Regions from separate parts of the Streptococcus sp. CCH8-C6 genome, predicted to be linked through region 2. Evidence: riboswitches for the same ligand, from Rfam matches in the RefSeq annotation. Region 2 holds a riboswitch; the other holds the start of a gene.
The links. Region 2 has a riboswitch for preQ1 ahead of AX677_RS01230 (QueT transporter family protein). Riboswitches for the same ligand answer to the same signal wherever they lie in the genome.

Region 1 (14,840 bases), on a different contig from region 2:
AAATTGGGATTGAGTAATAAACGTAAAGAAACTGAGACATAATGTCTTGGTTTTTTGGGTCTTAGTTGCATAATTAAACACTTTAAGGCAAAATGTTGCAAAAAAGACATGTAATTGGTATAATAAGCATTGAAAGGAGCATAAAATGAAAGATAAAAATAATATTTTTCTTAAAATTTTAATTTTATTAGCCGCTATTATTGTAGGTGGTCGTTTTGCTGCGAATGTTAATGCATCAGAAATTACTGAGTATACTAATGAAGTAATTATGACTAAGAACGGGGCACAAATAACTAAAGATACTACCGTTATTAGTAATGAAGCTTTGGAAGTTACAAGTAACTTTGCTTTTCCTGATTCTCAAGTAATTAGTTCTGGAGATACTTTGACATTTGCTTTGCCAAAAGAGTTAACTTTAATCACACCATTGAATTTTCAGGTCTTTGATGTGGTAAATGATAAAGGAGAAGTCGTTGGTTCAGCTAAAGCAGATCCAACAACTCAGGCAGTTACGGTCACTTTCTCAGACTACTTTACTCGATTGCCTGAGAATAAGAAAATGTCGTTGAGATTCAACGTAAAAGTTAATAATGAGACTGTACCAAATTCTACAGCACTTCAGTTCAGATTTGGTCAAACAGAGTTTTCTTTCCAATATAAAAAAGACGATGGTTCTGCTGGTGAGTATGAGATGAAATACGGCTATCAGGATAAATCCGATCCGAACATTGTTAAATGGCGTATTATCTTGAATGCAAGACAAGATATGCTTCGTGATATGGTAATTTCTGATAACTTTGGTGATGGCCTGACATTAGTTCCAGGAACACTGCGTGCAGTTCGTTATGCTCCTGTAGATGGTGGGATTCGTAATGAAGCACACTTGCTGAGCTTGCCTGTTCTGGATAATTTCACTAAAAAAGCAGTTCTCTCAAAAAATGACAAAGGCGAAGCTAATGGTTTTACCATTAATTTTGGTGATAACTACAATTGGCCAATGTACATTGAGTATTCTACTCGTGTGCCTGAAGGCACAAAAGTAGGAAGTGTGGTTAATAACCAGCTTTCTTGGACTGCAAGTAATTTTCCAACAGCTAGAACGATTACTAAATCAGTTCGTTTGGAAGAAGGTTCTGGTAATGGTAGTGCAGAAATTCAAAAGGATGTCCTAATTCACGCTAAGAAAATATTAGTAGGCGAGAAGAAATTAGAAAAAGGTCAGTTTACTTTCGGACTCTATGATGCGGATGGTAATTTGGTACAGACTGCAACTAACGAAGCTGATGGTTCGATTAACTTTAACGCTTTAAACTATAATGCTGAGGGTACTTATAGCTATACCATCAAAGAGATTCCTGGGGACAGTCCAGATTATATCTATGATGATAAGGAAGCTAAATTAACTGTTAAAGTAACAAATGTGAAAGGTGAATTCTTAGGTGCTGTTACTTATGATGCAGAGCCTACATTCACTAATACTTATCGAGCTCACGATCCTGGACAATCTAAAGAGAAAGATCCAAAAGGGGAAGATCCAAGTAGTCAAGAAACAGGAAAACCAGCTACTAAGAAAGTTTTACCAAAAACTGGTCAAGAAACGACACTTTGGCTGTCAGTTGCAGGTTTGGCAATCTTAGTTGGCTTTGGAAGCTATGTCTTTCTTCAAAAAAAGACTAGATAAAATTCAAAGGTTTTAAGAGTTTTCTCTTAAAGCCTTTTTACATACTTTTCCATTTGAAAAAACGGAGTAATCATGTTAGAATAGACCTAGTAATTTTTAAAGGATAGAGGTGTTATCGTGGCTTTTGGAGATAACGGACAACGTAAAAAAACAGGATTTGAAAAATTGACGATGCTGGTCGTGATTATCATGCTCATCGTGACAGTTGGAGCTATCTTTGCTTCCGCTCTCAGCGCAATCTTTTAATCCAAACGCTTCAGGGCGTTTTTTTAGACTAGAAAAAGAGAATAGAAAAAATGAGTATGTTTTTAGATACGGCCAAGATTCAAGTTAAGGCTGGCAATGGTGGCGATGGCATGGTGGCCTTTCGCCGTGAAAAATATGTTCCTAATGGCGGTCCTTGGGGCGGTGATGGCGGTCGTGGCGGCAATGTTGTTTTTGTTGTAGACGAGGGCCTGCGCACCCTGATGGATTTTCGCTACAATCGCCACTTCAAGGCTCAGTCTGGTGAAAAGGGTATGACCAAGGGTATGCATGGCCGTGGAGCTGAGGACTTGATTGTTCGTGTACCGCAGGGGACGACGGTTCGTGATGCTGAGACGGGCAAGGTGCTGACGGACTTGGTAGAAAATGGCCAAGAATTTATCGTAGCGCGTGGTGGCCGAGGTGGTCGTGGAAATATCCGCTTTGCAACGCCTAAAAATCCTGCTCCAGAGATTTCTGAGAACGGAGAACCAGGTCAAGAACGGGAGCTTCTGCTTGAGCTTAAGGTCCTAGCAGATGTTGGTCTGGTTGGCTTCCCATCTGTCGGAAAATCAACTCTGCTTAGTGTTATCACAGCAGCTAAGCCTAAGATTGGTGCCTATCATTTTACGACAATCGTGCCCAATCTAGGAATGGTTCGTACTCACTCTGGAGAGTCCTTTGCAGTAGCAGATCTACCAGGTTTGATTGAGGGAGCCAGCCAAGGGGTCGGACTGGGAACTCAGTTTCTCCGTCATATTGAGCGGACACGGGTCATCCTGCATGTCATCGATATGTCAGCTAGTGAGGGGCGTGATCCTTATGAGGACTATCTAGCTATCAATAAAGAGTTGGAATCCTATAATCTTCGTCTTATGGAGCGCCCGCAGATTATTGTTGCTAACAAGATGGATATGCCAGATAGTGCTGAAAATCTCAAGGTATTCAAAGAGAAATTAGCGGCTAATTATGATGAGTTTGCGGAGCTGCCACAAATCTTCCCAATTTCCAGTCTGACTAAGCAAGGACTTGCGACTCTCTTGGATGCGACTGCAGAGTTACTGGATAAGACACCAGAGTTCTTGCTTTATGATGAGTCTGAAATGGAAGAAGAAGCTTACTATGGCTTTGACGAAGAAGCACCAGCCTTTGAAATTTCTCGTGATGATGATGCGACTTGGGTGCTGTCTGGTGATAAACTTGAGAAACTTTTTAATATGACTAACTTTGACCGCGATGAGGCAGTCATGAAATTTGCCCGTCAGCTGCGTGGTATGGGCGTTGATGAAGCCCTTCGTGATCGCGGAGCCAAGGATGGGGATTTGGTTCGCATCGGCAAGTTTGAGTTTGAATTCGTTGACTAAGGAGGCTTGCAATGGGTGATAAACCAATATCCTTCCGCGATGAAAATGGAAATTTTGTCTCTGCAGCCGACGTCTGGAATGCAGAAAAACTAGAAGAGCTCTTTAATAAACTCAACCCCAAACGCAAGCTGCGTCTGGAAAGAGAAGCATTAGCGAAAGCAGAAGAGGAATAAGATAAAAAGCAGCTGAGCAGGAAATAATCCTACTCAGCTGCTTTTTTGCGCCAAAGATGTATTCGTTAAGGTAATTAACCTTTGTTTTAAGCAAAGATTTTAGGGCTGACTGCTTTTATTCGAGGGAGAGCAGCTAGGCAGACACCTAGAACGATAAGCTTGTCTGCATAGTCAGTTAGTATTTGTACGAGGACGATACTAAGGACGGGGTTGACTCCCATTCCCCGCAGGGCTTGGACGATGAGGCTGGATCCGCTGGATGTTATGCCCCCGAAGAGCAGGACAGTGATTGCAGAGGCTACTAGGGTACCCGGAAGGGCTACCAATAGGGTTTTCCAGAGAAGACTGAGCTTTAAGCTTCCTTTTTCTTTAAAAAACCAAGCTGCTGAAAGAGCAATGATGATAGCGGCTGGCGAGTAGTAGAGAGAAAAGATATCGGTTGTCATCCAGCCAATGAGGGCGCTGAGAAAGGCAACGCCAGCCCCAGCAAGAGGCCCTAAGGTCAAGCTAGCTAGAATCGTTCCAAAGGTATCTAGATAGATAGGTAATTTCAGAAATAGTGCAATATTAGCTCCCACGTAGTTGAGAGAGATACAGATAGACAAGAAGCTTAGGATAAGGGGTGTCGATTTTTTCATGATAAAATTTTCCTCATAAAAGTGATGATAGGTCTCGAGCAATCGTTTCCTTAGGCTGATTCAGGAGGATAGCTAAGAAGTCTTGGAAGAAGAGTGAGGGACTGACTTGAGTTGCAATATAGGCATTGGCTGGTTTATGATAGAAGTTATAAGCATCAACCACGGTCTGTCCAAGAGCAATGCCTTCGGTCACGATTTCAACATAGGAGTCGAAGCCCATACAAAGATCTTCATGCAGAAAATGAGCAATAGCCAGCGGATCGTTGATGACACAGCCGATGATGTGTTCATATTCCCAGTGAAAGTCCCAGTAGAAACGCGTGATACGACCGACAAACTCAGCTACTTCTGGCTGTAGAAAACGCATGTACTCTAATAGATTGGGGGTGAGGACGATGGCGCGTGTGACATCTAGTCCAACCATCTCGATTTTTCGGCCTAACTTTTGATAGACAAATTGAGCGGCGTGTGGGTCACACCAGTAGTTATACTCGGCTACAGGTGAGCAGTTGCCATGAGATTTGTAGCTGCCGCCCATACTGACAAAGCGTTTGATATGTTTTCCAATTTGGGGATTTTGCTTTATTGCCATTGCTAGATTAGTCAATGGTCCCAAGGCGATTAGTGAAGTGTCCTGAGCCTTCTGGAAATAGGTAGCCAGAAATTCAGATGCTTTCTGAGGCTGGGGCTGACAATTGCTTGTTCGATTGATTCTGCTCTCGCCTAAACCATCCATACCGTGGGTATCTTGAGCTGAAACAAAATCGCGGACTAGAGGTTTTTCTGCCCCTGCATAGACTGGTATATCTAGCCGGTTCAGTTTTTCTAATATTTTAAAGGCATTTTCAACACCAAGGTCTACTGGGACATTTCCAGCGACGATGGTCAGTGCTACTACTTCTAGATTGGGATGTTGAATTGCATAGATTAGGGCTAGACTATCATCTATACCAGGGTCGCAGTCGATAATGACTTTTCTTTTCATGAGTTCTCCTTTGCTTATATAAAAATGAGGTTGAGACAATCGGTCCCAACCTCTTAACTGTCTGACTAATCGAGGAGACAGCAAAAAAACTATGCGCAAGACATTTTATATACAATATAAAGGCACTTAGTTTTTTATTCTGGGAAGTTTTCGAACCAGTCCAAAACCGAGGTTTTGATTTCTCTATTTTTCTATCATAAATAAAAATAAGGAAAAAGTCAATGGGAGTAAGCCTAACATGGTCACCCCCATCTTTTTATGGTATAATGAAAAAAATAAGTAGGAGAAGTGATAATTATGGCAAAAACGATTCATACAGATAAAGCACCAGCAGCGATTGGACCTTATGTTCAAGGAAAAATTGTCGGCAATCTTTTGTTCGCGAGCGGGCAAATTCCCCTGTCTCCTGAAACTGGAGAAATCATTGGGACGACTATTGAAGAGCAGACCCAGCAGGTGCTGAAAAATGTTTCAGCCATTTTGGAAGCCGCTGGAACAGATTTTGACCATGTAGTCAAGGCTACTTGCTTCTTGAGTGATATCAATGATTTTGTGGCCTTTAATGAAGTTTACAAAACGGCCTTTACAGAAGCATTTCCAGCTCGTTCAGCAGTCGAAGTGGCTCGCCTGCCTAAGGATGTGAAGATTGAGATTGAGGTTATTGCCGAGATTCTCTAAAAAAGAGCGGGGGAAAACCACTCTTTGACAGATTCTATCTGATGAAAGGATTATTATGTCTGAGAAGAAAATTCAGCTTGTCATTGTGACTGGAATGAGCGGGGCGGGGAAAACCGTAGCCATCCAGTCCTTTGAAGACTTAGGTTATTTTACCATCGACAATATGCCGCCAACTCTGGTGCCGAAGTTCTTGCAGCTGGTCGAAGGGACTACTGACAATGATAAATTGGCTCTGGTTGTCGATATGCGCAGCCGTTCCTTCTTTTTGCAAATCCAGAACGTTTTGGATGATTTAGAGCAAAATGAGAATATAGATTTCAAGATTCTTTTTCTAGATGCGGCGGATAAGGAGTTAGTGGCTCGTTACAAGGAAACGCGTCGCAGCCATCCGTTGGCAGCTGATGGACGGATTTTAGATGGGATTAAACTGGAGCGTGAACTCTTAGCCCCTCTGAAGAATCTCAGCCAAAATGTTGTGGACACAACAGATTTGACACCACGGGAGCTCAGAAAGACCATCTCTGAGCAATTTTCAAATCAGGCTGACATGCATAGTTTCCGCATTGAGGTTATGAGTTTTGGTTTCAAATACGGTCTGCCCTTGGATGCTGACTTGGTTTTTGATGTGCGCTTTCTGCCTAATCCCTACTATAAGCCTGAGCTACGCAATCAGACAGGCTTGGACAAGGATGTCTTTGACTATGTCATGAACCATGCCGAGTCAGAAGAATTTTACCAGCATCTGCTGGGCTTGATCGAGCCCATTTTGCCAGGCTATCAGAAGGAAGGAAAGTCTATCCTGACGATTGCTGTTGGCTGTACAGGTGGTCAGCACCGCAGTGTAGCCTTTGCTCAGCGCTTAGCAGATGATTTGGCTAAAAATTGGCCGGTCAATGCCAGTCACCGCGACAAAAACCGTCGGAAAGAAACGGTGAACCGCTCATGAGAAAGCCACGAATTACAGTCATTGGCGGTGGAACAGGAATTTCAGTTATTTTAGACAGCCTGCGTAAAAAGGACGTAGAGATTACAGCCATTGTTACAGTAGCAGATGATGGCGGCAGTTCTGGTGAGCTGCGGAAAAACATCCAGCAGTTAACTCCGCCAGGTGACTTGCGAAATGTCCTGGTAGCTATGTCCGACATGCCAAAGTTTTATGAGAAGGTCTTCCAGTATCGCTTTGCGGAAGGAGACGGTGTTCTAGCGGGGCATCCCTTGGGCAATCTGATTATTGCCGGCATTTCCGAAATGCAGGGCTCAACTTATAATGCCATGCAGCTTCTGACCAAATTTTTCCATACGACAGGAAAAATTTACCCTTCTAGCGACAATCCACTAACTCTGCATGCTGTGTTTGCAGATGGGACGGAAGTTGTAGGTGAGAGCAATCTGACCAGCAAGAGCGGGATGATTGAGCGGGTCTATGTTACCAATACCTATGATGACAAGAAGCCTGCTGCTAGCAAAAAGGTGGTTGAAAGTATCCTGGAAAGCGATATGGTGGTTCTGGGACCAGGTTCGCTATTTACCTCAATCTTGCCTAATCTCGTTATCGAGGAAATTGGTCAAGCTCTTTTGGATACCAAGGCAGAAGTGGCCTATGTCTGCAATATCATGACCCAGCGCGGCGAAACAGAGCATTTTTCAGACAGCGATCACGTCCAAGTCCTGCACCGTCATTTAGGCAGGAAGTTTGTAGATACAGTCTTGGTTAATATCGAACCTGTCCCTCATGAGTACATGGACAGCAACCAGTTTGACGAATATCTGGTACAGGTGGAGCATGATTTTCAAGGATTACAAGAGCAGGTTCCGCGCGTTATTTCTTCGAACTTTCTTCGTTTGGAAAATGGCGGAGCGTTCCATGATGGTGAGTTGGTCGTTGACGAATTGATGCAGATTATACAGGTACGCAAATGAGCTTTACAGTAAAAGTAAAAGAAGAACTGTTGAGTCTGGCAAGCAGAGATAAAAATGAGCTGTCAGCCATGATCAAGATGTCTGGCAGTTTGGGCTTGGCCAGCAGTGGTTTGACCCTGTCTGTCACAACAGAAAATGCTAAGATTGCCCGCCATCTCTATGAGTTACTGTCGGACCTTTATCAGGTCAAGTCAGAAATCCGCCATCATCAGAAGACCAACTTGCGCAAGAATCGAGTTTATACAGTATTTCTAGATCAGAAAGTAGAAGAAATCCTTTCTGATCTGCACTTGGCTGACTCCTTTTTTGGTATCGAGGCCGGGATTGACCAGGCCATTTTGTCAGATGACGAAGCTAGCAGATCCTACCTCCGGGGAGCCTTTCTCTCAAATGGCAGTATGAGGGAGCCAGATTCAGGTAAGTACCAGCTGGAAATCCTGTCCGTTTATCTGGATCATGCTGAGGATTTGGCTGCCTTGATGCGCCGTTTTCTGCTGGATGCCAAGACCATTGAGCGCAAGAAGGGGGCTGTCACTTATCTGCAGCGGGCTGAAGACATCATGGATTTTCTCATTGTCATCGGTGCTATGGAAGCCATGGCTGAGTTTGAGTCTCTTAAGCTCATGCGGGAAGCGCGCAATGACCTCAACCGCGCTAATAATGCGGAGACAGCGAACATCGCTCGTACGGTCACAGCCAGTATGAAAACCATCAACAATATTGCTAAAATCAGCGATAATATCGGCATTGAGAGTTTACCTGTAGACCTGCAGGAGGTAGCCCAGCTTCGTATCCAACATCCAGACTACTCCATCCAGCAGCTAGCTGATAGTCTGAGACAGCCACTGACTAAGAGCGGTGTCAATCATCGCTTGAGAAAGATTAATAAAATCGCAGATGAATTATAAAAGCTGCTGAGCTCGAGCTCAGCAGCTGTTTTTTTATAGGCTTGTAGAATGTTTGGGTTGGACTTTTTGCTCAGGATAGATATGGTTAATGGCATTGTTGACAGCAGTAGGTGCCTCACCCAGCCCAGTCGCAATCAGGTCAATTTTCCCCTCATAGCTACAGCAGTCTCCAGCCGCATAGATACCTGGCATGGAAGTTTCTTGCTTGCTGTTGACTAAAATCTTGTGACGGTTAAGTTCCAAGCCCCAATCTTTGAGATTGCCGACAGAGGATTTAAAACCGTAGTTGACAAAGAGGTGATCCAGAGGCAGAAGCTGACTTTCCTCTCCTTTGACTTGGCTGATTTCCAAGTGGGTTATCTTGCCATTTTCACCAACCAATCGACTGGGTACAAATGGTGTCTTAATCTCAACACTAGAAGCCTTGAGTTCTTCCACACTATGCTCTAAAGCCCGGAAGTTATCCCGACGGTGAACCAGGCTGGTTTTTGCGATTTTTTCAAAAGCTAGTGCCCAGTCAACAGCCGAGTCACCACCTCCCAGAATAACAACCTTTTTGCCAGCATACTGACTGATGTTTGAAACGTGATAGTGGAGGTTGCTGAAAGATTCAGCATCGTCTAACTCCAAAGCCCTCGGTTTGAAGGCGCCGCCTCCCATGGCAATGATGATGGTTTTGGTTTGATGCTGGGCTTGAGAAGTCGTGATGGTGAAGCCATCATCAGATTTAACGATATCCAGCACCGTTTCATTGAGGCAAATCTCAGTCTGGAAAGTTTCCAACTGCTCAATCAGACGCTGTGTCAGTTCTTCGCCACTTAGATTGGTAAAGCCCGGTACATCCAGAATCTTCTTCTCTGGATAGAGAATGGCCGGCTGACCACCCAGCTGAGGCAGGGAATCAATGATTTTAACCTTGGCTTGGCGCAGATGAGCGTAAAAAGCTGCGAATAGGCCAACTGGACCGCCACCGACAATCGTAATATCATACAGTTCAGACATAATTTTCCTCAATCTTTTTAAAATAAACTAGCATTATTGTACCACAAAAAGGGGTTGAGATGTAAGCAAATGTTTTGAAGCCATCTTAAAAGCCCCATCTGGGGCTTAAAATTAGATAACAAATAAATCATTGAGGTTTTCAGCCAACGTTGGGTGGGTGAAGATTTGCTTGCTCAAGTAGGTGTAAGGAATCTTATTATCCATGGCTACAGTCAGGATATTGATAATTTCCTGAGCCCCAGCTGAGAAGATAGTCGCTCCGACGATTTCCTTGGTTTCAGTGTTGACAACAGCCTTGAAGGCACCGCGTAAGTCAGCATTGACATGTCCACGAGGCATTGCTGCGACTGGAATCTCCTTAACTGCAATCGGCAGGCCTTGCTCTTTGGCTTCCTTTTCAGTCAATCCGATTTGAGCCAAAGGTGGTGTGATGAACATGCTGGTAGGGACGTTTTTACGGTCTTCCAGTGTGTAGCTGCCATCGCCAGCCAGATAGCTATAAAGGATACGGAAGTCATCCAATGAGATATAAGTAAACTGCAGACCGCCATTGACATCGCCCGCTGCAAATACACCAGGTACAGATGTTTCCAAGTGCTTATCGACCTTAATCGCTCCGCGCTCTGTCAGCTCGATATCTGTATTTTCCAACTGTAGTGGTTCAACATTCGGCTTACGACCGGTAGCATAGAGTAGGGCATCAAAGCGGAATTCTCCAGATTCTGTCACAACTACAACTTCGTCACCATCATTTTTGACCTGTGTGGTACGTACATTTTGTAAGAGTTGGATTCCGTCTTCTTCCATGTATTGCTTAGCTAGAGCAGCGATAGAAGGCTCTACTCGAGGGAGAAAGACAGGTGCAGCATCCAGCACAGTCACCTGACTGCCCAATTTGTTGTAGAGTCCAGCGAATTCTAGTCCGATGTTACCGCCGCCCAGAACTCCCAAGCGTTTAGGAAGTTCCTTCAGATTTTGAATGCCAGTTGAGTCATAGACATGCTCGGTTTCAGTCAGTCCAGGAATTGGCAGGACATTGGAAACGGCACCGGTATTGATAACAATAGTTTCAGCAGTCAGTTCCTCTTTTTCATCGCCAACTGTGATTTCGATGACCTTATTTGAAAGAAAATGAGCTTCCGCATCAATGATGTCGACACCAGCGCCACTGATTGCTGCGTAGTTCTTCCCGTTGAGACGGCTGGTTACAGCATTCTTTTCAGCCATGACTTGGTCGAAAGCCAGGCCTTTTTCAGCTGCGATAAGCAGGGTCTTGGTTGGGATGCAGGCGATATTGATACAGGTTCCCCCGTACATAGCCTTGCTTCGCTCAATCAAAGCAACTTTTTTTCCTTGGGACGCCATTTTGGCTGCCAATGTTTTACCGGCCTTCCCAAAGCCGATGACAATTAAATCATAGGTTAACATAATTTACCTCCATTTTTCAAAAAAGATTGTATCACATCTAGTCAGAAATTGCTGATTTCTGCTACGCTTTTTTTCTTCAGTATTTTTAGTGTTTGTTTTTATACAGACCGTCCATTTTTGAGCGATGTTTTCGCAGTTCCAGTCAGTCTGTGTTATACTAAGTTTCATTATTTATTTTAGGAGGGCAAAATGTCTATTATTACACTTATTTTGGCAAGCTTGGTTGCCTTGGAATTTTTCTACATCCTGTACTTAGAGACCTTCGCGACGACTTCTGCGGCGACAGCTCGGATTTTCGGCATGTCGCAAGAGGAGTTGGAGCAGCAGTCGGTCAATACTCTTTTCAAAAACCAAGGAGTTTATAACGGATTGATAGCTGTTTTGGTCTTGATTGCGTCCTTTGTACAGCCTAGTTCGTTTTGGCTGGGAATTTTTATGGTTTATATCATTTTGGTAGCTGCTTACGGTGCAGTGACCAGTGACCCCAAAATCCTGTTCAAGCAGGGAGGGCTGGCTATGCTGACCCTGCTTAGTTTATTTTTCTAAATAGAGTGAGGAAAATTGATTTCCCACTCTTTTTTTATATAATGATTGACTTTTTTATTAGACAAGTGTAGAATAAAATTAGAAATAGCATTAATTTAGAAAGTGCGTGGGAACGATGAAAAGATCTATTAAACGTTTGCCAGACGGGGAATTTACTATTTTAAAGGTAATTTGGCAACTGCCTACCCCGACGACTTCTGCCCGTATCATGGAAAAGCTGGGACCAGACAATCACTGGAAGCCCCAGACTTTGCTGACAGTCTTGGCTCGCTTGACTGAAAAGGGCTTTTTAGAAAGTGTCCGTAAGGGGCGTGAAAGGCAGTATACAGCCTTGATCTCAGAAGATGAGTATCTGGAAGTTGAGGCTTCGGATTTCTTGAAGCGTCACAGCGGCCGTTCAATGGGCGGTTTTGTCAAAACACTCTTTTCTTCTAACTCCTTTTCGGAAAATGAATTGAATGAGCTGCGCAGTCTGCTCAACCAAGGAAAGTAGGATGGAGGGATAAGCATGAAACAGTTCCTTCTTTCTTTTCTTCTGACCAGTTTGTCGACATCCATTTTGGTGCTTTTGCTTAGTCTGCTTTTTACGGCCTTTAAGACTAAGATTTCGGTCAGAGTGAAGTATTTTATTTGGTTTCTGATATTGCTGAGTTTTCTGTTTCCGTTCCGTCCTCAGTTTGGCTCAGGCCTGATTCGGCTGAATACAGGATCGGTAGTTCAGACAGCAGTGACTGCCACCCAGACAGGTGGAACGCAGGGCGCCTCTCAAACTGTTGAAAAGGCTGCCCAGACAAATCTGTGGGAGGCTTTTCTAAACCTGCCTTGGTTTGAAATTCTCTTTACCATCTGGCTGATTGGCTTTGTCTTTAGTATAGGAAGATACGCCTATTCTTATATTCGCTTCAGAAAGATGCTGAAGCGCTGGGGTACGGAGTTTCAGGACGAAGAAGCGATGGCTCAGCTACGAGCTGTTCAGCAGGAGATGGGAGTTAAGGGCCGGATTCGTCTGCTCCACTATCCTATGTCCCAAAGTCCTATGCTGCTAGGTTTCAGAGATATTTTAATCGTGCTGCCAGAGTTGGACTACACAGAAGAAGAGCTGCAGCTGATTTTCAAGCATGAGCTGACTCACTATAAGCACCGCGATGTTTTAGTTAATCTTTTGGGAATTTTTGCCAAGAGTCTGCACTGGTTTAATCCAGTTGTCCGCTTTGCCTGCCGGGAAACCCAGGAAGCAGGAGAAATGTACTGTGACTACGATGTTCTGAGCAGTAGAGATACAGAGTATCGGACTTTCTACGGTGAAACGATTTTGACCATGATAGACCGCAGTAAGAAGACTCCAATTGCTCTGACAACCTGCTTTTACTCTGACAAGTTTAATCTCAAGCGGCGGATTGTCGGTATTATGGATAACCGCCTGCCTAAGAGGTTTCTGTCTGCAGCCTTTGTAGTAGCAGTCCCTCTCCTTTTGCTCTTGACTAGCTCGGTCTTTGCCTTAGAAAGCCCAGAAGCTCAACAAAGCAAGCCTGTGACGGGACAAAAACAGTCTCAAGGACTCAGTCAGCGTCAGGCTTTAGCGTCCGTCTTAAAAGAGCTATCTCTTTCTGAAAAAGATATTAAAGATTTACAAATTTCGCGTGAGAAAGACACCTATAAAATCCGCTTCTCACATGGGCAAACAGCCCATGAAACCATTGTCAATGCTAAGGATGGAAAACTAATCCAATCCAAGCAGCATACCATTGTCGAAAAGACAGTAACGGTCGAAAAAGAAGTCAGTCCATCCTCGTCTGCTGCATCAACTCCAGCTGACAACAGCGCTACTGCAGGCACAGGTAATACTGGAGCAGCGGGCTCTACTGGAGCCAGTACAGCGACTGTTCAAACTCCGACTCAGAACAGTTCCTCTCATACGACAGACACCGATGATCCGGACGATGATGACCATGATGACGATTAAATAAAGGATTCTGCCAGTTTAAGTTTCTTAAAAGCTTAGACTGGTAGAATTTTATTATCTTCTCAAAGGGGGATTTTACAATCCTCCAAGAGCAGTTTGTCATCAGTTTATCTTTATTTTAGGTCGATTTTGCTTACAGTTTGTACTTAGTTTCCTAATGCTAAAAAAACTGAAAGATTATTTATCTTTTTTCTTGACATTCACAAACGACAATTGTAGAATATACTTATAAACTACATTTGTAGAATGTTTTTGAAAAATACTGCTTGGAAAGGAGAAGAAAGCAAAGCTTATCCAGACGCTTGTAGGATGCAGAGCGGAAGCTCTATTTCTTTTAAAAGCATAAACTACACTTGTAGAATCAAAGGAGAATTCAAATGAAACAAAAGCAAATCCAAACAAATTTCCAACGAATCGAAACGAAGTATATTCTTGACCGGGCAATGCTAGCTCGTCTTGAAGCTGACATGAGACCTTACCTCACCGCAGATGATTATGCGACATCAACCATTTCTAATGTGTATTTTGATAATGATGAGTTCCAGATGATTCAGGATTCTATTGCCAGAAAAGGCGGTCGCGAAAAAATGCGGATGCGGACTTATGCTGAGCAGCCGAATGATGATAGTCAAGTTTTCTTGGAAATCAAGAAGAAACGGGATGAAGTAGGTTTCAAATACCGTTTGGTTTCGAATCCTCTCTCTGTGACCAACTATATTGTGAACGGTGTGGCAGACCATACTATTTCTGATGATTGGGTCAAGGCAGAAGTGGAGCAGTTACAGGAGCGCTATATAGACTTGAAGCCAAAAATGGTGATTAGCTATGATCGCTACTCTATGAGAGGCTTGGAAGATAAAAAAGTCCGTGTGACAGTTGATTCCAACATCCGCTACCGTGATTATGATGTAGACTTGGCTTTAGGCCGCTATGGACTGCCCTTGCTGGATGACGACAAGGTAATTATGGAAATCAAGGTTCCTGGTCAATATCCTCAGTGGTTGGCTGATATTCTGAACAAATACGGTCTTGAAGACCAGTCCTTCTCAAAATACGGCAATGCCTACCTGAAAACTAAAGAAAGGCTGACTCAAACAGTCAAGGCCTAAGGAGGTAGTCTATGCTCAATCAGTTATTTAACAGTATCTACTCCTCTACGGAAGTCAAGATAAATCCTTTAGCATTGATTTTTTCACTAGCAACTAGTGTGGTTTTAGGAATTATCTTGGCCAAGGTCTATAAGCGCCAAACCATTTATACCAAGGAATTTGTCGTCACCCTCTCCCTTTTGCCAGCCATTATTTCCATTAT
Region 2 (14,840 bases):
TATCGTGTGCCTCAACGTAGTTAAGGACTTGATCAGGACTGAGATAGCTGCCTAGCTCACTGCTGCCAAGGATAGACTTAGCGACGATATCCTCCGTCGCCTGACCACTGACAAAACCAGCCTTGATGCCACCGTAAACCTCTGCTCCTTTGACCGCATCCCGCTCTGTATCATTGAAAAATCCAATCCGCGGCAACTGATAAGCATTGTCCTTCTTGGCCTTGTCTTCTGGTCTCAGGCCCGTTCCCATATCCCAGCCTTCTCCATAGAGCAGGATTCGCGGATCCACCTCATCCATAGCTTGACGAATGGCATTCATCGTTTCCACATCATGAATTCCCATCAGGTCGAAGCGGAAGCCATCTACATTAAACTCCTCTACCCAATACAGAAGAGAGTCAATCATAAACTTGCGGAACATCTCATGTTCGCTGGCTGTCTCACTCCCCACTCCAGTTCCGTTTTGGAAAGAGCCATTAGGATTCATCCGATAGTAATAATCCGGTACTGTAGCCTGAAAAGCAGAATCATAGGTCGAGTAGATGTGATTGTAAACAACATCCAGTGTCACAGAAATCCCCGCATCATGGTAGGCCTGAATCATCGTTTTCAAATCGCGAATAGCCTGCGCTGGGTCAGCAGGATTGCTGGAAAAGCTAGTCTCTGGAGCATGATAATTCTGCGGGTCATAGCCCCAGTTGTAGATTAGCTCTCCATTTTCATCATAGTCCTTGTGACGGTCAGACACGGGCTGAAGCTGGACAACATTAACGCCTAAATCACTGATATAGTCAAAGCCTGTCTTTTGCCCTTGATGATTGGTAGTGCCTTTTTGACAGGCTCCCAAGAAGGTCCCGCGCAGCTGACTATCCACGCCAGAAGTTTCCGACTTGGTCAAATCACGAATGTGCATCTCATAAATCACTGCTTGATTTGGATTATCCAAGCGCCAGAAAGCTTCTTTGCCTTGTCGGACCTGAAAACCAGCTACCTCTGTCTCATCCGCTCCAAGAATCGCTGAGCGTTTGCCATCTGGACTGGTCGCAACAGTATAGGGATCTCGAGTATAAAAATTGCGGTATTCAAAGCTAACATGGTAGTGATAAGTTTTGCCGGTCAAGTCTTCTGCTATTTCAACTGACCAGACACCGATGGTATTTTCCTTATGGTCGTGGGAATATCGGTCACCTTTTTGCATTCGGAAGATTTCATAAACAGAAGCTTGATTGTCAGCTGATTCATAGACTACCAGCTCTACCTTCCTAGCTGTCGGTGCCCAAACTTTGAAAGTATGTTTGCCGTCCGCCTGACGGTGTCCCAACCAGCCTTGATAGCCCCAGCATTCATCAAAATAGTCTGTTCTTAGAGCCATATCAAAGTTATGCGGACGCCGGCGTGAATACTGGTGACTCGTCGTTGCAGCCTGCAGGGAATAATAAACCTGCGTATCTCCCTCAATCAGCCAAATTTCCGTAACCAGATGAGGAGGTAACAGATCAATATGATAGTCACAGGACTGGCTAGACCAGTCTGAACGTTTGATAATCACATGAGCATGATCTAAGGGCTCCCAGGTTTGAAATGATAATTCCCCCTGAATACCAAAATAATCAAGTTTGGAAAAGGCTGCTTCCTTTCCCCATTGGTTTATTTGCCACTGCCACATATCATAGGAGAAATAATCTCCAGTAGGATTGTGGTAATGGACTAAGACTTTATAGTCTAGCATGTTCTTTCATCTCTTATCTAAAATTATTCTATTGAAAGGGCAGTCTGACTGATTTCATCAATATTGGCAAAAAATTCCAAATGGCCGTGCAGCACTTCCAGTTCAACAGGCGTATCACCGCCGTATTCTCCATCCAAATTCAGCATAAATGGACCTTTTTTATCTAAAACTTCCAGCTGCAGCTTGCTTGTTTTGAGGTATTCTACATTGATATCTCCAACGTGCTGACCGCCATTGATAGCCTGCATCATCAGACTCAGCATATCAAAGAGATTGGCTGTCTTGACCAAAATCAAGGTAAAATTCCCGTCATCTAATTTAGTATCTGGCGCTAGCTTTTCAAAACCACCAATGGAGTTGGTCAGAGCCGCAAACATGAGCGAAATCTTCCCTTCAAAGACACCGTGGTCGTGCATGATACGAACCTTGCGGAACTTAGAGCGAGGGAGCTTTTTTGCTCCTTCTGCAACATAGGCAAAGTAGCCTAGGCGGGATTTGACCTCGCTAGGAACGCTGTAAGTTAGCTCTGTCAGGGTTCCAGCTGCTGCAATATTAATAAAATACTTGTTACCATAGGCCCGGCCAATATCCATCTTAATGGTCTGGTTCTTTTCAATAATACGGGCTGCCGCTACTGGATCTCCCATGGGAATCTTCAGAGCACGCGCATAATCGTTGGTTGTACCAGTTGGAATAAAGGCCAATTTAGGCCGTTCATCCAGATTCGCCACACCATTAACTACCTCATTGATGGTACCGTCGCCGCCTGCCGCAATAATCAAATCAAATCCTGCTTTTGCTGCTCTTTCAGCTTCTTTTTGAGCAGAAAGAGGCGCTGGAGTGGTTTGGTAGGCGCTGGTTTCATAGCCCACATCCTCCAAAACATCCAGAACTTCCGCTATATTTTTCTTAATAATTTCCTGTCCCGAAGTCGGGTTATAAATCAATCGTGCTCGTTTAATCTTATCCTTCATACTTCAGCCTCATAAGCTATCAAGCCAATCTTCATCCCGAATTTCAATTCCTAACTCCTGAGCCTTGGCCAGCTTACTACCGGCATCTGCGCCAGCTACTACCAGATCCGTTTTTTTAGAAACAGATCCAGAAACATTAGCACCTAGACTCTGCAATTTTTCTTTAGCTTGATTGCGTGTCAATTTTTGTAATTTACCAGTCAAAACAACCGTCATACCTGATAGGGCTGCATCAGCCGCTGCCTTTTGTCCCAGATAGTCCAGATTCACACCTGCTTCCTGCAGTTCCGCCAAAAGAATCTGAGAGCCTTCCTGCTCAAAATAGGTATGCAGGCTTTGGGCAATCACCGTCCCAAGACTGTCGATAGCCGCAATCTCTTCTTGGCTGGCCTGAGACAACCTAGGAATATCATGGAATTTCTCCAGCAAAATCCGACTGGCCTTGCTTCCCACATGGCGAATCCCCAAGCCAAACAAGAGGCGTTCAGCTGAGTTTTTCTTGGAAGCTTGAATAGCAGTATACAACTTATTTGCTGATTTTTCCTTAAAGTTCTCTAGTTCTAGTAAATTTTCTATCGTTAGCCGATAGATTCCAGCCACATCCTTGACTAGATTTTGAGCAAAGAGCTTCTCTACCACTGCTGGACCAAGGCCGGTAATGTTCATGGCATCCCGGCTAGCAAAGTGAATCAAGCCCTCCTTGATCTGGGCTGGACAGAGCGGGTTAATGCAGCGCAGAGCCACTTCGTCTTCAAAGTGCACTAGCTCACTCTCGCAGCTTGGACAATGGCTTGGCACTTCCAAAGCCTCTTCTGACACCCGCTTGGACTCGACCACTCGCAAGACAGCTGGAATAATATCTCCTGCTTTATAGACGATAACTGTGTCTTTCTGACGAATATCCTTCTCGGCAATGTAGTCCACATTGTGCAAGGTCGCTCGGCTAACTGTCGTTCCCGCTAGCTGGACAGGCGTCAGATTAGCTGTCGGAGTCACAACTCCCGTCCGACCCACTGTCCAGTCAACAGATAGAAGCTGGGCTTCCTTTTCCTCAGCTGGAAACTTATAGGCGATAGCCCACTTAGGTGCCTTGACAGTAAAGCCAAGCTCCTCTTGCACCGCCAAGTCATTAACCTTGATGACAATACCGTCAATTTCATAAGGCAGGCTATCCCGCTCCTCAGCGATCTTTTCGATAAACTCCCAAACTGATTCAATAGAGTCCGCCAGAATATGAGTAGGATTGACTGAGAAGTCCAAATCTGCCAGCTTGTTTAAGACCTCTTCTTGGCTGCCAACCTGAGTAGGACTGGCTTCTTGGTATAGGAAAGTCGCTAGATTGCGCTTAGCCACAACTGCTGTGTCCAGCTGGCGCAAGGTTCCCGCTGCTGCATTACGTGGATTGGCAAACTCAGGCTCACCATTTTCCTGTCGCAGCTGATTGACCGCATCAAAGGATGCCTTGGGCATATAGCACTCTCCGCGAACCGTAATGTCCAGCGGTTCTTTCAAAGTCAGTGGAATATCCTTGACTCGCTTGAGATTTTCAGTAATGTTTTCACCAACAGAACCATCCCCCCGAGTCGCTCCTGCTACCAAGATTCCATTTTCATAGGTCAGGGAAATAGAGAGCCCATCAATCTTGAGTTCACAAAGATAAGAAACTTGTGGAAATTCCTTGCGAACCCGCTGGTCAAAGGCTAGTAATTCTTCACGTGAAAAAGCATCCTGCAAACTAAAGAGAGGATACTGATGTGGATATTTTTCAAATCCTTCTAAAATCTTCCCTCCCACCCGATGCGTTGGGCTATCAGGTAGGATATCGGTTGGGTATTTTTCTTCTAACTCCGCTAACTCACGATAGAGTCTGTCATACTCGCTGTCCGATACACTTGGCCTGTCTGCCGTATAATACTCATGGGCATATCGGTTGAGCAATTCTACTAATTCTGACATTCTTTCTTTCATACTTCTATTTTATCACAAATACACAAAATCTTCCTCTATTTGTTCCCAATTCTTCCTAAAAAACAAAAGGACATAAAAAGAGCGGAAATACCGCTCTCTGCTGTCTTATTTTTTTAACCCTATTATATCATATTTCACAAAAAAGGCGAACATTCTGCTAGAAATGTTCGCTTTGATTAGTGTTTAAAGTTTTGTTGGTCTTACTTTGTATAATTTCATTTTGTAGATAATCCACAAGGCACTCAAGACAACACTGCAAGGTCCTACTGGTGGGTAGATGAAGGGAGAAAAAACAAGTCCAAGGATTTTTATGGCATAGTCAATTTGTTTTGATTGTCCATAAATCGTTAAAATAGCTGGTGGTAAATCAGGATTAGCTTCATGGACAGCATGACCTAAACCATAAAAAGCAAAAGTCACTAGCAAAGCCTCTGCAACATACAAGGTAGCTGCAACAGAACTATAAAAATGACTGCCAGCAAAGCTTGTCATGTAAGGAAAGAAAGAGGCTGTAAATAATAAAAACATATTCCACCAAATGACCGATATTGTAATTTGTTTAACATGCTGCCATTCATTGTGGAGATTAATCCACATCACGGTTAACCAGAAAAAAGAAATACCATAGACTGCAAAATTTTCCCTCAAGTCCCAAACTGCCTGCCAAGTGGCTTGCGCTGGTTTTTGCAATTCTAAAATCAAAACGGTCATGATAATGGCTAATAGTGCATCTGTAAAAGCCATCATTCTCTCTTTTGACATACTTTTCCTTTCTCCAATAAGTCCTTATAAGGCATTTTTTGACGGTGGGTAAAAGTCTAAACCTTGCTTGGTTCCTTCTAACATTGCTGGGGTATAGCGGTATTTCTCAACTTTTTGCCAATCAAAGCTTGTCTCAATCTCAGTCTCTCGTCCTTCGTTTATCAATGCTACTAAGTCTGGATTGAGCATGACGGTTTTTCCTAAAGCGACAAAATCTGCAAAACCTGTCTGATAGGCTGCTAGGATATCGTCAGCTGTATAGAGATTGCCAACACCGATCAAAGTCATTAAGAGAAATGCTTTTGGCTTCCGGAACTTTGAAAATTTTAAAACGAGAATTCTTATTGCTTTGAATATCAAAAAGGAGAGAACCAATTTGGTCCTCTCCAGGTTGTAACTTTTTATCAACCCACTACAGTTGACAAAAAGCCTAAAAAATCTATTTTATCTATCATCTACTCCACCCCGCTGATACCAGTATAGCAAAAAAGAGGGCGATTGCCCTCTTTCGACATCTATTTTTGTTCAGCAATTTCTAAAAAGACTTGTTTGAAATCCTCATAAATCTTAAAAGCTGTTTTTAAAATATCTTCCAATTCGTCGTAGTCACTGAAAATCGGCTTTTTGATACGATAACTAGGGTCAATTAGTCGCTTAGAATAAACACCCCAAGGGGCTCCCGCAAGCACTTGTTTGCCCTTAGTTACTGCCCAAATAAAATCAACCGTTCCATTGTAGAGGATGAAATGTAAACCAAAAGTATAATCGCCTATTTCTTGATAAAATTTTAAAAATTTCTCTTTGGGGTCAAAACCGGGAATATAGCCAGCCTCTGAAATCATATCCATAACTAACTCACCGTCAAGATATTTCAATCGAGTTTTATCACCCAATCTTTCTAAATCATACTCTTTCGATAAAGCTCCATAACGTTTGATAAAGTCAATATTAAGCAGAGCCTGCTTGACTTGTGGATCTATTTCCATTACTCTGCTTTCAGTCTTTTTCTCGTTTCCATGAGAATAATTCCCAGCATATTTTTACCAGTCCCGTCACCATTATCCGCCCAGTAGTTATCATTTTTCGTATGTTCAATCAAAGTAGCATGCCCAGTCGCTAATAGCTCTCTCCTAATTGCAGGATTCTGGCAGAATTTTTCAAAAACAGCTAACCTCATGATGTCATCCTTTACCACTTCCCAGTCCGAACGCAAGGGATTTTCTCGATTGCGCCCCTCTAAAGCAGCGTCCATTGGTGACTTCAAGCGACGAATTTTTTCTTGAATAGCTTTGTCCAAAAACTTTTGAGCTTGAAAATAATGCTCCGAAGTTGACCAGATTAGTCCATTTATCTCAAAAGGGTAGGGAGCGAAATTCGACAGATAGCCATAAGCATCATTTACCCGATAAAATTTAATTTCAGTCATTTTCTTCTCCATCTAAGCCAAAATCAGCCAATGTTTTGCCTTTTTCAGTCAAGATTTTCTGAACAAAAGTTTCATCCACCTCTAAAAGCAACTTAAGAGCGTCATGAATGCGCCAATAGTTCCTCTCTTTATCGTCAATAATAGCTGTCAAAAAGTCCTCTAAAACTGGGATATATTCTGTATAAACTTCTTTATGAATATCTAAATCTTTTTTTATTAAAAAACCAATTTGCGCAATACTATAAGATGAATGTACTGCTTGCTTAATGATTGAAATAATCGTAGGATATATCCTTTTACGAGCTTCTTGTTCTTTATGTAAATCAGTTTGACTCGCCCAATAGCCAATTAACGCATCTAAAATATGTTTGTTGGTGTCATCATAAGGATGTAGATGATGAGGGATAAATCCCTTCGTTTCTCCTTTCTCAAACAAGTCTATCAAAGTATTCAGACCGTCTTCCACCCCCCAATTTGTCAATAGCAATGCAGCATCAAAACGCACTGCCAAATCATCTGAATGGAGTAAATCTCGTAATTTATCAACTCTTTCTTTAGGAACATCTTCTAAATCCAGCTCCTGCGGAATATCCGTATAATCAACATTCTCTGGAATGTCGTAAAGTAAATGATGAATTTCTTGTTCGTTCATTAGTTTATCCTTCTATTCGATAAAATGAAAATACTCTGGTGGAATGGCACCCTTGATTAAGACTTCCCCGTCTCTCTGGGCATTCGCTACATCTCCCTTAGCTCTTTCAATTTTTTCTTTTAATTTTTTAGAATGAGGTTGAGGCTTGCTCTCCAAAGAATCTACACGCGCTTGAAGTTCTTTCATCAATTCATCATGGGTAACAATTTCCACATCTTTCAGCTTGCCAGATTCAATATCTTGTTGGATTTTAGCTGTATCAATGTGTATTTTACTCCCACCATATTCTTTGGGTGCTCCTGTTACAGACGGATCTGTAGTCGAAATATATGGACTTTCCTTAGAATTTCCACCTCTAATATGGGAATGAGGCTGTCCTTTTCCGTCTACATTTGCTGGCACCAGATAGCCATTTTCATCAATATGAGCCTTTAGGTTTCCCTTATGATTATATATATCATAAAAATTACTATCTTGACGCGTAACATGAGGAGGTACTTCTTTTTCTGTCGTTGGGATTTCACTCGTTCCACCTGTCTCTTCAACCTTCCCAGCCTTATTGGCTTCGGTATCCACCTCTTCTGGCTTCTGCACCTTCTTGCCAGCGTCAGGGGTGACTTCGGGTTGTCCGGCTTTGGGGAGGTCGGGCTCTTGCGCCTTGACTTTCGGAACGGCGCTGGCACTAGCCGCAGCTGCGTCAATGTCTGGTTTGACCTTGGTTTCCATTTCTGGCTTAACCTTGGTCGGATTGACTTCGGCTGGGCGAGTCACTTCGATATCGGGCTTCTTGGTCACGTCCACTTCTTTCGGACGGCTGTTTGGTGACACCACCTCGCTCGGACGAGCTTGGCTGACCTCCGGCTTCACGGGCTTACCTGTATCCAACTCGCTGTTGGTCTTATCCACCGCTGGACGGCTTGGATTGTCAATCTCGGGTTTCGCCGTTTTAGTGGTATCAATTTCTGGCTTCTTACTTGGACCAGTTATCTCTGGACTGCTTGCACGGTCAATCTCAGGCTTGCTTGTCTTCGTCACATCAAGCTCTGGCTTCTTGCTTGGGCTTGGTATTTCTTGATGTTGAGGCGTCTGAATCTCTGGTTTTGGCTTCTTGCCTGTACCAAGCGTAGACGGATCCACATCTGTGTCCGCATGGGTCTTCAAGCCTGCATTGCCCGCTGGCAGATCCACACCTTTCCCACTACTTGGCAAGTCCACATCAGCTCCACTGCCACCCTTGCCAAATCTTGCTCGAGCTTTATTTCCAAGAGCAGTAGCTCCATGACCAATCGCACGCCCTATTCCAAATTGGAGTGCGGCGCCCAAGGGGTCATCCTGCATTGCAGACACCGTATGAGCGATGTCATTGGCATCATCGGCATAATTGACAGCTTTGCCTACCGTCTGTACCGTCGTAGAGGCGGCTTTCCCTGTCTTGGCAAGCACGCTGGCATAGGTCGCAAAGCCACCGGTCGCTGCCGTCAAGACTGCGTCCACACCTGCCCAGATACGCTCCCCGTCAGTCAACCGTTTCCCCGAAATGGTCTCCCCGCTAATCGCCTGATAACCGCTATCTGCCACCAGATAAGCAGTCCCTGCTCCGATAAGGATAGGAGCTAGGGTACCGCCACTCAGGACGCTCCCTGCGATAATGGCACCCACTGCTATAATTTTACCACCAATTTCAACCCACTGCAACCAGCCTTTGTTGTTCTCCTTCCAAGTCGAGCGCGCCCGCTCGTACTCGCCGACTTGCGTCGGAAACATAGCTTCCATGAGCTGTTGGTCGCTCAAGCCCTTGAGCTTTTCGTAATTCTCATGATCTTCTTTCTCAATTTTCGCCAAGCCTTCTTTTGCCAGCTTGAGCTTAACATCGTAGAGTTCCTTGGCAGCGGGTATCGGTGTTTTGTCGCTATTGACAATATCCGAAATACTGTAGTGCTCTGTGGTGGTGTACTCTATCGCAGTCCCGTACTCATCGTAAGCCGTGTTGGTTTTCGTATAAGTCAAATACTTACTCTTATACTGGTTTTTCCCTTCGTTGACCTTATTGAGACTCTCCAAAGCATTATCCAAACCCTCAAAGAATTTCCCGTCAATATTTTGGACGATTTCCTTGTGGACTTTCTTAGAGGCATCCAAGCGATGAAGAGCATGGTGCTCCGCATCTTCAAAAGGACCGACGGGCATGTCACGCCCCAAAGTCGCTTCTCCCGTTGCCACATAGAGATGAGCTAAGCCCTCAGAATTGACCTTATTTGACACTTCATCAATATCGCGTAGCAAGTCCTTTACGCAGTTGATGTTGCTGTGAAACCAACCCGTCTTAGAGCCTTCTTTAAAGTCAGGTTCATTCGTATAATATTTAGCCATTGTAACTCCTCTCTATCAGGCTCCACCAGTACCGATGATAATATCAGAAGACTTGGTCCCCTTCATATTCTTGTGAATTTCACCATTCTCGTCTTGAATAGATTTTTTCAGCTTGTCAACAGAGCCCTTAGGATCGTCTTTTATCCCCTGCTTGTCCTCAGCAGAAGTCTCGGAGCTATATAAAATACTGTTGGCGATGTCCATAGCCAGTATCTTATCAGTATCAATAAATTCGCTATAGGTGGTCTGTGTGTGCTTAAATATGACCTCGGTCAAAGTCTGAAAAGTCTGCGCTTTCGTGACAAATCGAATCAGCTGATTCTCATTTCCAACCATACGATTATGCACTTCTCCCTTTGAAGTGAGCGCAGGCAAGCCGTCAACTCCTTCTTTTAATTTCGTACTCAGCTGGGTTGCTGAAGTGACCATAGTTCGGATATGGAGCAAAAGCTGTTCCTGCTGCGTTAGGTCAATACTAATTTTGTCTGCCATATTACACCCTCACTTTCAAATCGTGGATAATCTCATCTCGTAATTCCTCACCGTCCACCGAGCGAATGCGTTCATGCGCCACATCAAACTCATACAAGCCCGATGGCGCCTCCAAAAAGAGACTGTCTTTCAGCAGCTCCTTGCGCCGAAATGTCTGCAAACGAATGGCTTCATTGTCGGCATAGTAAGCCTGTAAGCGAAAAGCCGAAAAAGGTTCCCAGCTGTAGTAAGCGTAGTTCTTGCGCTTCTCTTCCAAGTCCTTCAAAATCGGATGAATGTCTTTCAAATGCGCCAGAAAAACCAGGCTATGCAAAGTTTCAATCACATATTGATTATCGCCAATCTGCTTGATGACCGTCGTCGTCCACTTGTTGCTGTCGGTTTCCTGCGCGCAGAAATAATTGCTGTCCACCTGACAATGGTAAATCGCCTTGTGATAACGCTCCAGAAAAGCGCCGTAATAAGCGCACTCTTCCGTCGGCTCGTTATCAATCACCAAGCCCATTTTCCCCAAGTCCTCGTAGCCTTTTTCTAAAACCTGGCGCAGATTTTCCAAGCGAGTTTTTCCCTCTTCGCTAGGCAGGGGCAGAAAGAAGAGGTCATCCGAATAATCGTTAAACATGTGTAAGGCGTAAATCGCCTCCAAAGTAAAAGTCTTCATCCGTTGTCAATCTCCTTTTTTACATTGGCTTGGGAAGTTGAATTGAGCAGGGTTTCCAGCCCCTCAACAGCCGTTTTCAGCTCCTTCACGCTAGAAGAAAAATCACCTTGGTACTGTTTGAGAAAATCCTTCAGCCCCAGATATTGCTCCTTAGCCTTTCCGCTCCAGAGGCTCTCACTGCTTTCCATAGCGGAGATATTAGAAGGAATGGTTGTCTCTATCAAAGTCACGGCTGCTTTTAGATTTTCCAACACCGCAGCAATATTGCTACTTTCGTATTGTACCGTCTCAGCCGTATAACGGTCTTGAATATCATTGATATTTGTATTCATTTATACACACTCCTCCTTAATTACCACATTCTTTCGAAAGGATTCCATTTTCCTTCATTGTATTCAGATTTAGCACTATCAATCTGACTGTCAAGGCTACTGATTTTCGATTCTAAAAGATTGTGCAGATTGACGAATGACTGATTGGCGTCACGAACATAGTCGCGGTATTTTTTCATCGTTTTGACATCTTCTTTGAGATGTTCAGAAAGATTGCTGATGTAATGATAGCCCTCTTCACCGTCTACAATGCCGATGATTTTTTCACAATAATCGATAAAATTGTTCATATCATCCAGACTACGCATATGACTCAAACTATGCGACCGAATACTATTTCGCACCCGCTCATATTTTCTCTTTTCACCGCTCAGGTTTTCTACCCTGCTTTTCAATTCTTCATCACTTGCCATACTCTTCTCCTTCCTTAATTACGATACTGTTGGATAATCTCGTAGATTTCCTTTTTTTCTTTCTCTGCCATGCCCGACTGATAGCTTTGCACAAAGACAAAAGCCACAACTACGAGCGCTGGAAGAAGCATCAGATATCGCTTTTTCCGCATAGACATAGGCACCACGACCTCTTTGGTCTTAACAGCTTTAAATTCTGGGTGCTCTTTTTCTATTTGATTTTTTGCCATAAATAGAGGAAAAGCCCCGACAAACCAAATAGGGAGCATAATAATCGTGAGAATAGAAAAATACCTATTGTAGGACGGTAAATCATTATATAGTAATATAATGACACCCGCCACTCCAATAAGGTATGCAAGTCCCCACCAAAGAAGCCAATGATAGGCCTCTTTTTTGATTATCAAATACTCCCTAAGCTGCTCATTTTGTTCCATACAGAACCTCCTTGCGTTGTTTTTTTGGTCTCCCCTACCAAGAAGTTTAATGAGACTAATCTTAGTCTAAATGTACACTTCTAGCATACCATGAAGTAAAAAAATATGCAAATGCTTCCAATCTGTCTATTTACACACATCAGAGCCACAAAAAGCCTATTTTGTCAAATCAATACTTTTTGCAATCTGGTTAATAATGATAGCTCCAGCAATCAAAGAAGCAAATTCTCCAATGGCCGTTGTAAACCAAGTCAGGAAGAATGGCAGGCCTTGCAAGAAGTGTAATTCTGCAGCAATAGTCACCATCGAAATAGAAAAGAATACTGCAAAATAGAAATGATCCAAACGAATCAAGCCTTTAATCAGATATTGATTCTTATAGCGACTGAAAAGATAGACACCTAGTGACAGGAAGACCAAGGTGGATCCGCCGCCAACAAAGACATCAATGATTCCAAAACTATATAGATTGGCAATCATACAGCCAATAGTCACACCCATGATATATTTCCGATTATAAAAGGCCATAAAGTTCATCATTTCAGAAATTCTGAACTGGTAAGCACCAAAGCTAATCGCATTTAAAGGGGGCGTAATCGTAAGGGCAACATAAATGGCAGCAACAATGGCAATCTTAGCCAAATCACGAACTGTCAGTTTTTCTTGTTTCATGTTTTCTCCTTTAGCGGCTTTACCGCGTGTAATATGCTTGGCGAAAGAAGCTAAGCGCCAAGGGTTGCGCCCCATGAGTGGAGCATCATTAGTTGATTCCCCCACAGATTTGGCAACCCAACTAGTATAGCATAAATCCCAGAAATATGATAGACTATCTTTATGAAAACTTTAATCAAAAAATTCTTTGACAATGAGGTTCTGTCCTATCTTTTCTTTGGTGTGGCAACAACTGTCGTATCCGTTGTCAGTCGGATGCTCTGCTATGAATTGACGGGAAACGAACTACTGGCTACAATAATAGGTGATATTCTTGGTATTCTCTTTGCCTTTGTAACCAACGATACTATCGTTTTCAAGCAAGCAAGGAGTGGCTGGCCTTCTAGACTTATCAAATTTTTCACTGCACGTTTGGCTACTATGGGCTTAAATTTACTATTGACTTTTATCTTTGTCACTAGTTTCCCACAGATTATAGGCCAGTTTGTCAATAACAATATTAAAATGGTCAATACCATCGAAACCTTCATTGCCCAAGTACTTATTATCGTCCTCAACTATATCTTTAGTAAGATTTTTGTCTTTAAAAACAAGAAAAAATAACAACAAATCAGTCTATTTCACCCTATAAAAGCAAATCTGGACCAGATAATTCTGATCCAGATTTTTTTATTCTCAGATTTCCAAGCTTGGATTATCAAGCGTCAGGTGGGTGATTTCACCTTTGACACCAAAATAGTCCTCAATCAGAGTCTGAAGCTCTATCATAGCTGCTTGGGCACGCACTGCCTGCTCTTCGTTGATGGACTCGATAACCAAGATGGCATTCTTGGTCTCCTCGGTCAGCATAGTTCGCTGGGCCTCTCGCCAGTTAAGGCAACGGCAGACAGCTCCCTCTTCATCATAGTAGATGATTTCTTCTGGCAGTGCCGGTGCGTCACTCTCAGCACCCAATGGGAAAAAGGCTTCCCCACCCTTGGCTTTTCCTAGATGAAGACCTCCGACAATCTTATCCAAATCCTCACCGCCACAAGGAACTGCATAAGACAGCGAGACACTGTTATAGATATCAACCAAAGGATTGATTGGATGAAATTCCCTCCCCTGACTAACCCGTTTGAGCAGGGCTTCGATAGAGGATCGTGCTCCTTTCTTGGTCTTGAATTGGCTGAAAGCCTGCCGCCACTCCTGAATGACTTCATTTTGAGTGAAGTTCTCATCTGGAATAAAGTCCTCAGCTCGTTTTGCTCCCTTATCCAGGAGGGATTTGAAATATGAGTCCTTACTCTCATCCACACTATTATCAATCCCCTTGACCACTAAAACACTAATCTGAGCTTCCGGAAATACTTGCCAAAATTCATGTTCAACTGTAACTTTCATGATGCACCTCTTCAATCTTAATAGTTTCTTTTTTGTCCTTTTTTGACGGCTTCCCAGTCACCTGTGATGTTTTCACGCACTCGGACCAGCATTTTTTCCAAGGCTTGCACTTCCGCCTGAGAAAAGCCCTGCAGGGATGTCTCTTCAGAATAGTCATTCTCCGCTAGGATAAAAGGATAAAGTGTTTCCCCTTTTTCCGTCACAAACCATTCCTTGTTCTTCTTGTTGTCTTTGGCTGCCTTCTGCTGGACCAAGCCCTTGGCCTCTAGCTTCTTGACAGAGCGGGCAACCGTTGAGCGATCCACCTTGAGCAGCTCCGACAGCTCCTCTTGGATAATTCCCGGATTCTCCGCGATTCGCACCAGATAAAGATATTGCCCCCGTGCCAGCTCTATGTCACGGAACTCAATATTAGCAATGGAATCCAAAGCCCGGGCGATAATCCCAATTTCCCGCAATACTGACATATCCCCTCCTTTGATTTTTATTCGAAACTATTATAACACATTTTGTTGCAAATGCAATAAAATTATTCAAAAAGAAAAAGAGGAAAATCCTCTTTAAATTGA

Region 1: another riboswitch for preQ1. It lies ahead of AX677_RS04095 (nucleoside hydrolase); the one in region 2 lies ahead of AX677_RS01230 (QueT transporter family protein).

What each region holds. Positions count from the first base shown of each region.
Region 1 covers NZ_LSJN01000034.1:8,908-23,747, reverse strand. Annotated here, with positions in the region: gene glmM (phosphoglucosamine mutase) at 1-17, shown strand, start outside; gene AX677_RS04110 (Ig-like domain-containing protein) at 146-1,681, shown strand; gene AX677_RS09045 (DUF4044 domain-containing protein) at 1,799-1,927, shown strand; gene obgE (GTPase ObgE) at 1,978-3,288, shown strand; gene AX677_RS09040 (hypothetical protein) at 3,300-3,461, shown strand; gene AX677_RS04100 (hypothetical protein) at 3,548-4,099, opposite strand; gene AX677_RS04095 (nucleoside hydrolase) at 4,113-5,084, opposite strand; PreQ1 riboswitch class I at 5,205-5,249, opposite strand; gene AX677_RS04090 (RidA family protein) at 5,382-5,762, shown strand; gene rapZ (RNase adapter RapZ) at 5,818-6,708, shown strand; gene AX677_RS04080 (YvcK family protein) at 6,705-7,682, shown strand; gene whiA (DNA-binding protein WhiA) at 7,679-8,590, shown strand; gene AX677_RS04070 (NAD(P)/FAD-dependent oxidoreductase) at 8,624-9,592, opposite strand; gene AX677_RS04065 (FAD-containing oxidoreductase) at 9,704-11,020, opposite strand; gene AX677_RS04060 (DUF1304 domain-containing protein) at 11,210-11,566, shown strand; gene AX677_RS04055 (BlaI/MecI/CopY family transcriptional regulator) at 11,682-12,059, shown strand; gene AX677_RS04050 (M56 family metallopeptidase) at 12,075-13,529, shown strand; gene AX677_RS04045 (polyphosphate polymerase domain-containing protein) at 13,907-14,638, shown strand; gene AX677_RS04040 (DUF4956 domain-containing protein) at 14,650-14,840, shown strand, end outside.
Region 2 covers NZ_LSJN01000018.1:64,474-79,313, reverse strand. Annotated here, with positions in the region: gene pulA (type I pullulanase) at 1-1,729, opposite strand, end outside; gene AX677_RS01295 (diacylglycerol kinase family lipid kinase) at 1,753-2,703, opposite strand; gene ligA (NAD-dependent DNA ligase LigA) at 2,713-4,671, opposite strand; gene AX677_RS01285 (TMEM175 family protein) at 4,855-5,433, opposite strand; gene AX677_RS01280 (hypothetical protein) at 5,458-5,721, opposite strand; partial or broken gene AX677_RS09290 (transposase) at 5,711-5,830, shown strand; gene AX677_RS01275 (hypothetical protein) at 5,949-6,419, opposite strand; gene AX677_RS01270 (NADAR family protein) at 6,419-6,859, opposite strand; gene AX677_RS01265 (hypothetical protein) at 6,852-7,511, opposite strand; gene AX677_RS09470 (hypothetical protein) at 7,524-9,881, opposite strand; gene AX677_RS01255 (hypothetical protein) at 9,897-10,373, opposite strand; gene AX677_RS01250 (hypothetical protein) at 10,375-11,034, opposite strand; gene AX677_RS01245 (hypothetical protein) at 11,031-11,366, opposite strand; gene AX677_RS01240 (hypothetical protein) at 11,387-11,779, opposite strand; gene AX677_RS01235 (hypothetical protein) at 11,794-12,216, opposite strand; gene AX677_RS01230 (QueT transporter family protein) at 12,373-12,888, opposite strand; PreQ1 riboswitch class II at 12,886-13,022, opposite strand; gene AX677_RS01225 (GtrA family protein) at 13,051-13,491, shown strand; gene AX677_RS01220 (B3/4 domain-containing protein) at 13,564-14,271, opposite strand; gene AX677_RS01215 (MarR family winged helix-turn-helix transcriptional regulator) at 14,289-14,738, opposite strand.